Regions from separate parts of the Blautia sp. AM23-13AC genome, predicted to be linked through region 1. Evidence: riboswitches for the same ligand, from Rfam matches in the RefSeq annotation. Region 1 holds a riboswitch; the other holds the start of a gene.
The links. A riboswitch is a leader RNA that binds a small molecule or an ion and turns the genes downstream of it on or off. The one in region 1 is predicted to bind lysine.

Region 1 (7,849 bases):
GCACATTCATTTTGCTCATGTAATACTCCTCCATGGCAGTCATCGGCGAGACGCTGGAATCCTGGAGATATTCCATGACGTGGAAATTTTCGATGGACTTGGTGAATTTCCGGTTTTCGTTTTCGAGATTTAAAATTTTCATAGGCACGTTCCTTTCTTTCATTAAGAAGAAAAATAGTGATCCGTCTTGTTTCTTTTATTATACAGGAAAGAAAGCAAAGAGCACAGAAAAATTTAGAAAAAAAGGAAATCTGGAAATCATGTTGTCCATTTTTCAGCGGAGTGATAAGATAAAGTTCAGAAAACGCAAGCAGTACGGTCAGAGGAGGAATTTATTATGAGTACAATTACTGTCAGAGATGCAAAAATAGAGGATGCCGCACGCATTCTGGAGATTTATGCTTATTATGTAGAATACACCGTCATTTCTTTCGAGTGGGACGTGCCGTCTCTGGAAGAATTTGAGAACCGCATGCGTGATATCATGAAAAAATATCCATACCTCGTCATCGAGCAGGATGGAAAAATCGAAGGTTATGCATACGCACATGCCTTTGTCGGCCGCGCCGCATACGACTGGTCGAGCGAGCTGACCATTTATCTCGATCACAATGCAAGAAAAGGAGGCCTTGGCCGGAGACTGTATGAAGAGCTGGCGGACCGCCTGAAAAAAATGGGCATTCTGAACCTCTACGCCTGCATCGGCTATCCGCAGGTCGAGGATGAATATCTGACGAAAAACAGCGCCGAGTTCCATGCGCATCTCGGATTCGAACTCGTGGGAACCTTCCACAACTGCGGCTACAAATTCGACCGCTGGTACGATATGGTCTGGATGGAAAAAATCATCGGCGAGCCGCACGCGGGACAGCCGGCAGTAAAATCATATAGTGAGATAAAAGAATGAGCACAATAACAACGTATACAAGAAAACATTTTGACCCTGTGCATCCCGCTCCGGAACTGCTCTGTGTGGAGGATTTTGCGCATGCGCTGCCGATGATCTGCCGCGGAAACGGCCATGTGACGACGTTCTGGTCAGTGGGAGAGCACTGCATCTGCTGTGCGAAAGAGGCGGCCGCGCGCGGCTATTCCCGGCGGCTGGTGCTGGCGTGCCTTCTGCATGACGCGAGCGAGTGTTACATGTCGGACGTGCCGCGGCCATTAAAACAGGAAATGCCGCGGTACCGCGAGATCGAGGACCATCTGCTTTCGGTGATTTATGAGAAATATCTTGGCAGTGATCTGACGGCGGAGGAGCAGCGGATGATGAAACAGATCGACAATGATCTGCTGTGGTACGATCTGACAAATCTGCTGGAGGAACCGCAGGCGGGGGATGCGCCGAAACTTCACATCACGCTGGACTACACGGTGCGGCCGTTTGCTGCAGTGGAGAAAGAATATCTGGAATTATTTGAACAGTATCAGTATCGGGAGACGGGCGATGAGAGAAGATAAAAACGAGAACCGCTGGGACAGATTGCTTCAGATCCACACAATGGGGCGGGACGACAGCCGGTCGGATCTGTACCGGTATCCGTATGAGCCGACCCCATACTGCGCGCTGGAGCGGATGGCAAACACAGGGATGATCCGAAAGGGAAATACGCTGCTCGATTACGGATGCGGAAAGGGCCGCGTGGATTTCTTCTTATCGGCGCAGACCCGGTGCCGGTCCATCGGTGTGGAGTATGATGACCGGATTTATGCGAAGGCAATGGAAAACAAAAAGGCGGCGGCCTCTGGTGCGCGGACGGAGTTTGTGCTGGAGAGCGCCGAAAATTTTCCCGTTCCTGTGGAAGTGGACCGGGTGTATTTTTTTAACCCGTTTTCGCTTGAAATCTTAAGAAAAGCGATGGCAAGACTGCTGGAATCGTACTACGAAAATCCGCGGGAGATCCAGCTGTTTTTCTATTACCCGTCGGATGCTTATATCTCGTATCTGATGACGGTGCCGGAACTGGAATTTCTCGATGAGATCGACTGTATGGATCTGTTTCCGGGCGGGGACAGCCGGGAGCGGGTTGTGATTTTTACGATTCAGGAATAAAAAGTTTTGTAACAGCAAAAACCGTGTGGAATACAAAAAAGCATGAATTATATTTGACGAAAGGGCGTTTTTATGAAATATCAGGTAATGCGAATTGAGGAAGACCTTGATTTCGGCTGTGAGGAGCGCGGTGCCGACGAGCCTGTCATGGCAGTTGTTGTTTTGAAAGATGAAAACGGAACAGAATCGCGCATCCGCCAGGAGGATCAGATGCTGTATGATTGGAACATCGAGGAGGGCGACACCGTTATTCTGAATGAAAACGGCGAATTGCGAAAAGTACTCTCCGGTGATTGGACGCAGAATTGCAATTCGAAAAATGTAGATACGACAAAATTCGTCAACATGATGCAGGTTGTCAAAGCCGGAAAACAGATCGACTGGATCTGCCCGTTCTGCGGCGGAAAAGTAGAACGACTGGAGCAGGAAGGCGGAAAAACCGTGATCGGATGCACATCGTGCGATATGCGGATTCAAATAGAAAATTAAACGATTTCGGCCTTTAAGGCCGAAAGAGAAAGGAAACACAAATGGTAAAACCAATTATGAGAGACGTTCTCTTCCTCGGACAGAAATCCATCCCGGCGACAGAGGAAGATCTGCAGGTGGGAAGAGATCTGCAGGACACACTGGCAGCAAACCGCGAGGCATGCGTCGGCATGGCGGCAAATATGATCGGCGTGAAAAAACGCATCATCATCGTAAACGCCGGATTCCGCGACATCATCATGTTCAACCCGGTGATAGTCCGCAAAAGCGGCCCCTACGAAACAGAAGAAGGTTGCCTCTCCCTGCCAGGCGTGCGGAAAACAAAGCGGTACCAGAACATCGAAATCGAATACTACGACTGGAACTGGAAAAAACAACGCCAGAAATTCACCGGCTGGCCAGCCCAGATCTGCCAGCATGAGATGGATCATCTGGAAGGGATACTTATTTAGATCCTACAGCAGACAGGAGGACAGTATGACAGACAGAGAATGAATGGTAAAAGGAATCATTTACAACCCGAATGTGGAAGAGCTGGCCAAAGAGCAGTCCGGCTATATGGAGCGTCTGTGGAAGTTCAACCAGCTGAAGCCGTCAGAGGGAGACAAGAAAGTCAAATAAATCAGGACAAATTTCGAAAATATAAAATTTTTGTAAAATAATGTCGAAAAAACGATTGACAAGTGGCGAAAAGAAACATATGATAATACCTGTCAATATACATATTCGGCAATAGAGGCGCGAAGGCTAAGAGTAGCTGTCCTGAGACAACGGGGTCTGGGACGGGCAGGGAAAGGAGCATTCGCCGAAACGGGGCAGTTCCCGAAAAACTGTCTGTGTTGGGGTACAGTCGAACAGGCTGTGCACTCTCACCGTACTGGTGGAGGAGCTATTGCTTCATGAACGTAGATTTAATGGAGCAGTGGTGAAGACCGCTGCTCTTTTTATTGTACTGCAGTTGGAACCGTGACAAAAGGTTCCAGGGGTGGAAATCTGTTTGGTTGGAGAACGAAAGACGAAACGGGTGTTACAGGATACGTCTGAAGAAAACTGTTGCCGGAAAAGAAAAAAGGGAGGATTTTGACATGATAGCATTTCTTAACTGGCTGGACGGTGTCCTTTGGGGCGTGCCGCTGATCGCGCTGATGATTCTGACCGGTCTGTACTTTACCGTTCGTTCTGGATTTTTCCAGTTCCGTCACTTTGGCTGGATTATGAAGAGAACCGGCGGAAAACTGTTCCAGAAAGAAGACAAAGCAAGTGAAGGAAAGGGTATGCTTTCCTCGTTTGAGGCGATTTCGACCGCTATCGGCGGTACCGTAGGATTCGGTAATATCGCCGGTGTTGCAACTGCAGTTGCAGCAGGCGGCCCGGGAGCCATTATGTGGATGTGGCTTTCGTCTCTGCTTGGTATGATATTAAAACAGGTTGAGGTTACCCTCGGCTGCTACTACCGTCACACCAACGAAAAAGGTGAGTACTACGGCGGTCCGACTTACTACATGGAGTGCGGACTTGGCGAGGAGCGCCACTGGGGCAAGCTGTGGCTGATCCCGGCGCTCATCTTCGGCATCGGTATTTTCTCCACCTTCTTCGTAACCTCTTCCAACCTGACCGCATCTCAGGTCGTAGCCGGTGCGTTCGGTATTGAGAATATCAATCTTGGAAGCTTCAAAGTAGAAGGCGTTATCGTGATGGGCGTTCTGCTCTGCATTCTGACCTATGTCGTTACAAGCGGCGGTACGAAGAAAATCGCAAGTCTGTTCAGCAAGCTCGTTCCATTTATGAGCGTTCTTTATATCTTGATGGGAATTGGCATGATCATCATCAACATCAACCGCGTTCCTGGCGTATTTGCAGCCATCGTAACAAACGCATTTACCGGAACAGCAGCGATCGGCGGTTTTGCCGGCTGCGCAGTCAGCGAGATTATCCGTGTGGGTATGGCGCGTTCCGTATACTCCAATGAGGCTGGATGGGGTACTTCTCCAATGATCCATGCTTCCGCAAAAACACCGCATCCGGTAGAGCAGGGTCTGTGGGGATCTTTCGAGGTATTCTTTGATACCATGGTTATCTGTACGATCACCGCACTTTCCGTTATCTTAAGCGGAAACTGGACCGACGGAACGAACGGCGGAACACTTGCTTTAAGTGCATTTGCAAGCGGATTCGGCAAATTTGGAAGCATCCTTCTGGCAGTCATCATGGTCATTTTCACTGTAACGACTTCCGGCGGATGGTTCACCTACTATCTGGCAATTCTGGAGCATCTGTATAAAAAAGAAGGCAAGATGAAAGATATCGTCATGAAAATCTTCTACGCAGTCCGCGCTCTGCCGGGCGTACTGTGGACGATCTATCTGGTAAAGACCAACAACCAGGGCTTTATCTGGACTGTCGTTGATATCACATCTGCGATCCCGACCTTCGTCAACGTAGCAGTGATCCTGATTCTCTCGAACCAGTATTTCAAACTGCTGAAAGACTACAAAGCAAGAAACTTCGGCCAGGGCACGGTAGACAAGAACGCCTGCCTGTTCTACGAAGAGAAAACGAAATAAAAAATATTCAAAAGCGAATCCAGACACGCATGAGAATGGCGTGTCTGAATTTGTATATTGCGCAAATGGGCAGAAAAGAATAGAATCAAATTTAGATGACAGTAGGAGGATAATGATATGAAAACAATTTACAAAAACGGAGCTGTCTACACTGGAAAACTGCCGCTTGTCGAAGCGTTTGCAGTAGAAGACGGCAAATTTGTTTTCGCCGGAAGCAGCGCAGAGGCAGATGCCCTTGCAGCAGCCGGCGACAAAGTTGTAGACCTCGGCGGAAAATTCGTCTGCAGCGGTTTTAACGACAGCCATATGCACCTTTTAAATTACGGAAGCTCCCTGCTGAAAGCGCAGCTTGCCGCACATACCGAAAGCCTGGAAGATATGCTCGCCTGCCTCGACACCTTCCAGAAAGAGCATCCGCGAAAAGACGGCGCATGGCTGATGGGCCGCGGCTGGAATCAGGATTACTTCACGGACGTGGACCGCATGCCGAACCGCTACGATCTTGACCGCGTATCAACCGAAGTTCCGATCTGCGCGACGAGAGCGTGCGGCCACTGCCTCGTAGTCAACAGCAAAGCGCTGGAACTCCTCGGCATCACCGCAGATACCCCGCAGCCGGAGGGCGGAGAGATCGGTATGGAAAACGGTGAGCCGGACGGAAGATTCTTCGACAATGCAATGGAACCGGTTTACGACAGCATTCCGGTGCCGAGCAAAGAGGAAATCAAAGATATGATCCGCAGCGCCTGCAAAGCCCTGAACAGCTACGGCGTCACCAGCAGCCAGAGTGATGATTACTGCGTTTACCGCGCCGTTCCGTGGCAGACCGTCAACGAAGCATACAAAGAACTCGAGGATTCCGGCGAGCTGACCGTCCGCGTTTACGAGCAGAGCAACTTTACCGATCTGGAATCCTTAAAAGGTTTCGTTGAGGCTGGAAATGTGACCGGCATCGGCACAGACCGCTTTAAAATCGGACCGCTGAAAATGCTCGGCGACGGCGCACTCGGTGCGAGAACAGCATTCCTCAGTCGCCCATACGCAGACGACCCGTCCACCTGCGGAATCCCGGTATTCACCCAGGAAACCATGGATGAGATGATCGGCTACGCCAATGCACACGGCATGCAGGCTGCAGTTCACACGATCGGTGATGCGTGCCTCGACCGCGTGTTAAGTGCCTATGAAAAAGCCCTTGCTGAAAACCCGAGAGAAGATCACCGCCACGGCATCGTGCACTGCCAGATCACAAGAGCCGATCAGCTTGAAAAAATCGCGAAAATGCATCTTCACGTTTACGCACAGAGCATCTTCCTCGATTACGATAACCATATCGTAGAGGAGCGCGTCGGCAAAGAGCTTGCGAGCACAAGCTACAGCTGGAAGACGCTGATGAATAACGGCGTCTCCGTCAGCAACGGAACTGACTGCCCGGTAGAGCTGCCGGATGCCCTCGCCTGCATGCAGTGCGCTGTCACAAGAACAACGCTGCGCGACCATGTCGGCCCGTACCTGCCGGATCAGAAATTCACCGTACAGGAAGCACTCGACAGTTACACGATCCGCAGTGCCGAGGCAAGTTTCGAGGAGAACGTGAAAGGCCAGATCGCAGAAGGCATGATGGCAGACTTCGTCGTACTGGGTCAGAATCCGTTTGAGGTGGATGAGAGCACGATCAAAGACATTCCGGTGTGCCGGACGTATCTTGCTGGTGAACTGGTATATGAAGCATAAAGATATAACTCAAATGAGCGATAAATGTCAAATGAAAATTCATACAATGAAGGGAAAAACGTGAAATAAGATAACCTGGAAATAGTATGGAATAAAGGCAGAAACAGAGGAGAACCTCCTGCGGCGATAAACGGTCGCAGGAGGTTCTTTTTTGATCCTGATAGGACCATACGGTCGTAAAAGAATCGAACAAATGGTTGCATAAAAGGGCGGGAATGTGCTATGATAAAGGAAATTTTACGAAAGGAAAAAACAGACAAATGCTTGGAAGAACACATTTTTTTATTGGAACAGCAGCGGCACTTGCTGTTTTACAGCCGCAGACGGTTCCCGCGCTTGTGGCCGGTGCCGGGGCTGCCGCGATCGGCGGTTTGATCAGTGACATTGATGTCGGCACTTCACAGGCGCACCGCGATGCCGATAAGATTATTACGGCAACAGTTGCAGTTGCGGTGCTCACAATTCTTGCGGAGTATAAACTGAATCTTGGAATTTACCGCCGCCTCACAAGCGACAGCAGCGTGCTGCGTCTCCTCACCGGAACGGCAGCATTTTTGCTGATCTGCGCCTATGGGAAACAGCAGCCGCACCGCTCCTTCATGCATTCATTTGCGGCGCTGGCATTGCTGACGGCGTGCGTGGACATCATCTACCCGGATGCGTCCGCTTATTTTGCCGTGGGCTTTCTGTCCCATCTGGTGCTCGATTTTTTCAACCGGAAACCGGAAAAGCTGTTCTGGCCCTGGAAGAAGGGATTCTGCCTCGGATTCTGCTCAGCACGGGGACTTGTGAACCGCGCACTGCTCGGGTGCGGCATGGTATCTCTTGCTGTAGTACTGGTGCTCTCGGCGCCTGCAGGGCGGCTGATGGCTAAAATCATGCGGGCAATTTACGGATGAGATGGGATTGACAAAAAGATAACAAGACAAAAGAAGAAAAAGCAGGAATTTTTCGGTGTTAAAGTTAATATTTTATACATTTTATAGTAGGATTTTTGATTAAAATGATG
Region 2 (7,849 bases), on a different contig from region 1:
CAGACGGTCGCGCAGGTGGCGGGAGGTAACGTATTTACCTTCTTTACCTGCCAGCGGGCTGTCGTTTACGATGAAGTTCATGGAAATGGTCGGCTCGGAGATTTTCTGGAACGGGATGGAAACCGGGTTGTCCAGATCGCCGCAGAGAGTATCTCCGATGTGGATATCCGGGATACCGGAAACAGCAACGATAGAACCGATGCCTGCCTCAGTAACCTCTACTTTTTTCAGTCCGTCAAATTCATACAGTTTGCTGACCTTTACTTTTTTCTTCTTGGTCAGATCGTGGTGGTTGACCAGCATAACGTCCTGGTTCACGCGGATCGTTCCGTTTTCAACTTTGCCGACACCGATACGTCCAACGTATTCGTTGTAGTCGATGGTACTGATCAGAAGCTGTGTGCCAGCTTCCGGATCGCCGGTCGGAGCCGGGATGTATTTCAGGATGGTCTCGAACAGAGGAGTCATATCCTTCGGGGTATCGTTCAGATCGAGTACCGCATGACCCATCTTTGCGGATGCGTACAGAAACGGACAGTCAAGCTGTTCGTCAGATGCATCGAGGTCCATCAGAAGCTCGAGCACTTCGTCGATAACTTCATCCGGGCGGGCTTCCGGGCGGTCGATCTTGTTGATGCAGACGATAACGGACAGATCCAGCTCGAGTGCTTTTTTCAGCACGAATTTGGTCTGCGGCATAGCGCCCTCGAATGCGTCTACAACCAGAATAACGCCGTCTACCATTTTCAGAACTCGCTCAACCTCGCCGCCGAAGTCCGCATGGCCTGGGGTGTCGATGATGTTGATTTTCGTTCCTTTGTAGTAAACTGCTGTATTTTTGGAAAGAATGGTGATTCCACGCTCACGCTCGATATCGTTCGAGTCCATGACACGTTCCTGAACCTCCTGATTGGCACGGAAAACGCCGCTCTGTTTCAGAAGCTCGTCTACCAGTGTAGTTTTACCATGATCGACATGGGCGATGATGGCAACGTTTCTTACATCTTCTCTCGTTGTTTTCATTTCTTCATTCCTCTTCCTATGAGTTGACCCTGCCGGGTTCAATTTTTCAAAATTTCAAGCCGGCCGGGAATGTTTATCACAGCACAAAGGCAGGTGCCTTGCCGTTTTGTCTCTGCTGGATGCCTGCCTATCTGAATTATTATAGCACAGAACAGAGAAAAAAAACAGGGAAGATGTGACATTTTTTGTATTGCAATGGTAGAAAATACGAAGCATGTGGTGCGGTTTTTACAGAAACATATACAAAAAATTGGGCAGAATGCTGATTTGAATAGAAATAAAAAAATCTGGAAAAAAGTGGTTCTGAAAAAGAAATGTGGTTCATACATTAGGATTATAGATCAGCAAAGTACCGATCAGAAATCAATATTCAGAAAGAAAAGACAAAGGAAGGGGATTTTCATTATGGCAGACAAGATGATTGAAAACAATCAGGTGGTTATCATGGGAGAGATTGTCTCCCCGTTTACATTCAGCCATCAGGTATTCGGAGAGGGCTTTTACCTCGTCGATGTGATGGTCAAGCGGTTGAGTGAATCGCAGGACATCATTCCGGTGATGGTCTCCGAGCGGCTGGTGGATGTATCACAGGATTACCAGGGTGAGTGGATCTGCATCAGCGGTCAGTTCCGGTCCTACAACCGCCACGAGGAGAAGAAGAACCGTCTGGTACTCTCCGTATTTGCGCGGGAATTAAGCTTCGTGGAGGAAGAGGACGATTCCGTCAAATCCAACCAGATTTACCTCGATGGATACATATGTAAACCGCCGGTCTACCGGAAAACACCTCTGGGAAGAGAGATCGCCGACCTTCTGATCGCGGTCAACCGTCCGTATGGAAAATCAGATTATATCCCGTGCATCTGCTGGGGACGGAATGCGCGGTATGCCTCTGCGTTTGCCGTGGGCGGCCACGTTCTCATCTGGGGACGGATCCAGAGCCGGGAATATATGAAGCGGCTGAGCGAGACGGAAATGGAAAAGCGGACCGCATATGAGGTTTCGGTGAGCAAGCTGGAATATAGTGAGAGTTAAAGCGCGATCCGCTGTTGACAAGAAAATTTAATGATGCTATAGTAAAAGCAGAACTGAAGTGGATAGAGGTCGCATTACTTCAAGAGTACCTTTTCGGATGCCTCAGCAGCAAAAGAAGAAGAGGAAAAGGGAAGAATGCCGAAGGACATCCGGCGCTGAACCGGTATGCTCCTGGGCGCAGGTTGAAAAAATCTGCGACTGTCATCGAGAGATGGAGAGCTATCTGATCATAGATACTGCGTATGTGTGAATTTGGAGGCGATCTTATCTGGGATGAGGCGCCTCTTTTTTTAACGGAAAGTGAAATTTTCCGTGGGAGATAAGCTCCGGCGACTGATTTCTTATGGTTTTATCTGACACAACATACAGGAGGAAAAGAGAATGTCTATTTTTAAAGGTGCAGCTGTTGCAATTATCACACCGATGACCGAAACACAGGAAGTGAATTACGAAAAACTCGGAGAACTGATTGAGGAGCAGATCGCCGGCGGAACCGACGCCATCGTTATCTGCGGAACCACCGGTGAGGCTTCGACCCTGTCCCATGAGGAGCATCTGGATGCCATCAAATATACCGTGGAAAAAGTAAATCACAGAATCCCGGTAATTGCAGGAACCGGCTCCAACAGCACGGAGACAGCAATTTATCTGTCTCAGGAAGCAGAAAAATACGGCGTGGACGGACTTCTTCTCGTTTCTCCGTATTACAATAAAGCAACACAGAAGGGTCTGATTGCACACTTTACCGCAATCGCAGACAGCGTCAAAGTGCCGGTCATCCTTTACAACATTCAGGGCAGAACCGGCGTAAACATTGCACCGGAAACGATCGTCTATCTGTTCAACAACGTTGAGAATATCGTTGCAGTCAAAGAGGCTTCCGGAAACATTTCCCAGGTCGCAAAAATTATGCAGCTGACCGATGGAAAGATCGATCTGTACTCCGGAAACGACGATCAGGTTGTGCCGATCCTTTCCCTTGGCGGAAGCGGTGTAATCTCCGTTCTTTCCAACGTAGCACCGCGTGAGACCCACGACATGGTACAGAAATTCCTCGACGGCGATGTGGCCGGATCCAGAGAAATCCAGCTGAGAGCACTGCCGCTCATCGATGCGCTGTTCTGCGAAGTAAACCCAATTCCGGTAAAAGCAGCGCTGAACCTGATGGGCAAAGAGGTTGGACCGCTTCGTCTGCCGCTGACCGAGATGGAGCCGCAGAACCAGGAGCGCCTGGCAAAGGCTATGAAAGATTTTGGAATCAAACTGGCTTAAGTTAAGAATACACGAAGTAAAGAAGGAAAAAGACAATGGTTAAAATTATTATGCATGGCTGCAACGGCCATATGGGACAGGTCATCACCGGCCTGGTAAAAGAAGATGCAAATGCAGAAATCATAGCTGGAATCGATATGAACGACAACGGCCAGAACGATTACCCGGTATTCAAAAGCCTGGCAGAATGCGATGTTCCGGCAGACGTAGTCGTTGACTTTTCTTCCTACAAGGCAGCCGACGCACTGCTCGATGCCTGCAAGGAGAAAAAACTTCCACTCGTCCTCTGCACCACAGGCCTCACCGAGGATCAGCTCAAAAAAGTGCAGGAGACCAGCAAAGAAATCCCGGTTCTCCGCTCTGCAAATATGTCCCTTGGTGTGAATACGCTGATGAAACTGGTACAGGCAGCTGCAAAAGTGCTTGCCGAAGCAGGCTTTGATATGGAGATCGTGGAGAAACACCACAAACTGAAATGCGACGCTCCAAGCGGAACCGCCATCGCCCTGGCAGACAGCCTGAACGCGGCAATGGACAACCAGTACCACTACGTATACGACAGAAGCCAGCGCCACGAGCAGCGTGACCCGAAAGAAATCGGAATCTCTGCTGTACGCGGCGGCACCATCGTCGGAGATCACGACGTCATCTTCGCGGGACCGGATGAAGTTGTTACTCTGTCCCACAGGGCATATTCCAAGGGAGTTTTTGGAAAAGGTGCTGTAGAGGCCGCAAAATTCCTGGCTGGAAAGCCAGCCGGTATGTATGATATGCAGGATGTGATTGCCGCGAAGTAAGGCAGAAGCAGGAAATAGAAAAGATAAAAAAGAAGGCAGGCTGTGTGCAGTTGCACAGCCTGCCTTCTTTCGAGCTGCTTTTCTGTTTTAGCCAATGAGTTTTTTCACTTATGCAGCGTAATAGGAATACGTTCCTCTGTCAAAAAATCTATTTCAGCTCCCGTTCCGCTTTTTCCCAGAGCTCTTCGTCAAGATCAGTCAGCGCCAGTGCATCCGCAAGTTCCCGCACCCGTTTTACCGTGAGATAAAAGTAATTGATACCGCAGGTCAGCGTCCGCTTTAAGGAGCGGGCAAGTACACTGCCGTGGGTTTCCAGTTCGGCACGGTCGAACTCGGCGAGATAGCCCTCGAGATCATAGGGGATCTGAAAACATTCGATCTGCCATGTGCTGTTTTCCAACGTCAGAATTGCGAAGTGCGCATGGCCGCCGACATCATCAAGCGCAAGCCCAAGGGATCCTGGATTCAGATACGTTTTTCCTGCGTATTCTTTCTGTTCCTGCTTGTGGCTGTGGCCGCCAAGCAGGATGGAGGCATCGAGATTTTCCAGATGAGAAAGCAGGAGCTCCGGATGCAGCCCGAAATTCCCTCGGATTTCACCAGGTGCGCCGTGGCAGAGCCGAAGTGCCGGGAAAAGGGATTCACGGCAGGTGTCCGGTGTAACTTCTTCCTGCGGCACAAAAACGGGAACCAGTTTCCCGGCTTCATCCAGCTTTCCAATCAGAACACCGTCTGTCGGCAGCTGCTCAAAAAATTTTAGATCCTGCTCGGTAAGATTCCGAAACGTGTAATCCAGAAGCCCGCTCGTCGAAGAACCCGCCTTCCAGTTCTGCGGCTGCCAGAGATTCTCAAGCAGATATTCCTCCCGGTTGCCGCGCACCAGATAGCATGGAAACTCCTCCTGCATTTCGCGGAGCACCCCCATCATCCTCTGCGGAAACGGCCCATCCGTCACAAAATCCCCCAGCCCGATGATACCGTCAATTTGCTGCCTGCGAAGAAACTCCATCACCTCCGAGAGTGCATAATAATTCCCATGAAGATCACTGATTACTGCTAATTTCATGTGTTTTCCTTTCTATGTCAAAATCATAAAATGCGAGATACTGTCTTGATTTTATCAAATGGTGAGAAGGAACGCAATTTATAAAAATATAAGCCAGGCAATTGATGAAATGATGGAAGACAGCAAAACGGAAGGCATTGAAAAAGGCAAACTTGAGGTGTTATCAAATTTATTAAAAAAAGGAACGATCAGCATTCAGGATGCCGCCGACTGTATGGCAGTGTCTGTGGCGGAATTTAAGAAGCTGGTCAATAAGTATCCCATCTGATTCCGAAAAACCTGCTGACAGAAAAAGCATGTTATGATAAGATCAAAGGCAGAGAGTTTCGAATATATTTACTGTCGGAGGGAATGTATGATTAATCGGGAAGACATGCTGGAGCTGACGAGGAGGATGACGCCGGCGCGGACTTCGTTTGTGCGGATGGCGGGTTGCTATACGGATTCGGATGGGGAGTATGACGGCAGTTTCAACATTCATTTTCTGAAACTGTCCGGTTCGGAAAAGGCCAGGAATCTGGCGATTGCCAAGAAAATTCCGTTTGCGGAATCGAATGAGAAGCTGCGGGAATACCGTTTTCCGGAAACATCCCAGGGGCCGGGCAGTATCTGGCAGATGCTGATGGCGCTGCGGGAATGCGGACTGAAGAACGATGCGCTGTTGGAAACGTTCTATGATATCCTGATCGAAGGATTGCAGATTCACGGGGCTTATGCCATTTACATGTTTTATGACCGGTATGATATTCCTGCAAAGGCTTCCGATAAAGAGCGCCTGGGGGAATCCGAGGAGATGTTCCCCTATCTGATCTGCGCTGTCTGCCCGTTGGTTGGAGAATACGAGCCGGGAAATCCTATCTGTGGATTTCTGTTCCCTGCCTTTGTGGACCGGAGCGGAGATCTGGAACGGGTTGATATTTATGCAGAGCGTGCAGCGTGGGGCGATCAGATGGCCAGCATTCTTGGCGCGAAGGGCAGAAAATTCAGATGCGGTCTGTAAAAGAAAAAATCAAAAGTGACGGATCAAACCAGGTGCTGATGTGCCTGGCAGTAAAAAAACTTCCCGGCGAACCTGCATATATCGTTCGCCAAGGGAAGTTTTTTAGATACGGGAGCAGCAGAAGTGCATATTTACTGTGCCATCCCCGCTCCATTCTGTGTAGTTGCTCCGTTTTCCTGCGGATTCTGCGTCTCATTGTCGCCGCCGCTTACCACATCGTCCACCGCGCGGCCGACATCCTCAACGCCCTCGCCGACACCACGGGTCACATCTTCAGCGGCGTCGCCGACATCATCTCCAAGGGTATTTCTATCCCCGGTATTTGTACCGTTCGTACCGTTGGCATTCCCATCGGTGCCCTCCGTCACATCATTTACATTGTCGTTTGACGGCATCTCTGTCGTATTGACATCGTTTCTGTTATCCGTCTGTCCCATGTCGCTCTCCGTGTTGGTATTGCCATTTCCGGTGTCATTCGTGGTGTTGTTTCCACAGGCCGTCATCCCGGCCAGTAATACCGCCAATGCCAGCGTCATACACACTCTTCTGATTTTTCTCATCTTCAAAATCTCCTTTCCCTAACAGTGTCTGGACAGTTGCTAGTATTTGAAAAATGCCGGAAAATATACGGAAAAAAGAGGCTTTTGGAAATCTTGACAAAGGAAGAAAAAAACACTAAAACAAAAAGTACGAAAACGGACTAAAAACGAAAACAGGATATATCGAAATGGAAGTCAATCCGGCAAACCGGCGGGAAAAAATCATCAGTCTGACTGAAACGGGAAAACAGTATGCGAGAGAGCTGGTTCTTCCGCTGTTTCAGTCCGAGGAGGAAGCTGCGGCGCAGTTTACGGAGCAGGAGATGACAAAAGTAATCCGGATGCAGGAAAAATTTGCCGATGCACTGGCAAAGAGTATGGAGGAAAAGGTATCCATAGTTCACAATCTGTCCGCTTCGTGATATGATAACAGCAGAATTCGAAAAGGAGAGAAAGAGAATGAAAGAAGAACTGAAGAAATCCCTTCGCACCTACGGCGCCCTGCTGCTGCTCGGTGTGACCGGCGTTCCGCTCGGTGCGGCAGTCGGTCTGATTGAGGCGCTGTTCTGCCGTCTGCTTTTGAAAGTCACGGCTGTTCGCGTGGCACATCTTTTCTGGTGTCTGCCGTTTCTCGCTATGGCAGGTCTTGTGATCGTGGCAGTCAATCAGAAATTCGGTGGCAGGGGAAAAGGAGGCATGAGTCTGATTTTTGATGTAGCGTATGAGGAGGAGACAGAGCTTCCGCTTCGCATGATTCCGCTGGTAATGCTCTCAACGGCGTTGACGCATCTGTTCGGTGGAAGTGCCGGCCGCGAGGGCGTTGCCGTTCAGATCGGTGCTGTGTTTTCCTATTTTGCCGGCAAAAAATTACCGTTTAAAAACGCGCCCGGTATCTTTCTGGTAACCGGTATGGCCGCCGGCTTTGCGGGCATGTTCGGAACGCCGATTGCAGCTGTGATCTTTGCGGTAGAGGTGCTCGCTGCGGGTGAAATGCGGTACGAGGCACTGCTTCCGGCGTTTACCGCATCTTTCTCTGCGAGCGCTGTAGCTTCCCTGCTTGGAATCCGCAAAGAAAATCTGGCTGTCCACATCAGCGAAAGCCTGACACCGTTCCTGC

Region 2: linked by a shared signal. The riboswitch ahead of dapA (4-hydroxy-tetrahydrodipicolinate synthase) and the one ahead of DW642_RS13630 (alanine/glycine:cation symporter family protein) in region 1 are both predicted to bind lysine.

What each region holds. Positions count from the first base shown of each region.
Region 1 is NZ_QTUL01000015.1:18,547-26,395, forward strand. It holds gene DW642_RS13595 (AIM24 family protein) at 1-142, opposite strand, end outside; gene DW642_RS13600 (GNAT family N-acetyltransferase) at 338-907, shown strand; gene DW642_RS13605 (hypothetical protein) at 904-1,461, shown strand; gene DW642_RS13610 (class I SAM-dependent methyltransferase) at 1,448-2,053, shown strand; gene DW642_RS16030 (hypothetical protein) at 2,126-2,542, shown strand; gene DW642_RS13620 (peptide deformylase) at 2,584-2,994, shown strand; gene DW642_RS13625 (maltose acetyltransferase domain-containing protein) at 3,038-3,163, shown strand; lysine riboswitch at 3,268-3,442, shown strand; gene DW642_RS13630 (alanine/glycine:cation symporter family protein) at 3,628-5,106, shown strand; gene DW642_RS13635 (amidohydrolase) at 5,224-6,840, shown strand; gene DW642_RS13640 (metal-dependent hydrolase) at 7,101-7,739, shown strand.
Region 2 is NZ_QTUL01000014.1:26,840-34,688, forward strand. It holds gene typA (translational GTPase TypA) at 1-1,023, opposite strand, end outside; gene DW642_RS13135 (single-stranded DNA-binding protein) at 1,429-2,058, shown strand; lysine riboswitch at 2,114-2,288, shown strand; gene dapA (4-hydroxy-tetrahydrodipicolinate synthase) at 2,440-3,330, shown strand; gene dapB (4-hydroxy-tetrahydrodipicolinate reductase) at 3,366-4,127, shown strand; gene DW642_RS13150 (metallophosphoesterase family protein) at 4,276-5,193, opposite strand; gene DW642_RS13155 (hypothetical protein) at 5,252-5,461, shown strand; gene DW642_RS13160 (DUF4317 family protein) at 5,549-6,193, shown strand; gene DW642_RS13165 (hypothetical protein) at 6,325-6,753, opposite strand; gene DW642_RS13170 (hypothetical protein) at 6,921-7,154, shown strand; gene DW642_RS13175 (chloride channel protein) at 7,192-7,849, shown strand, end outside.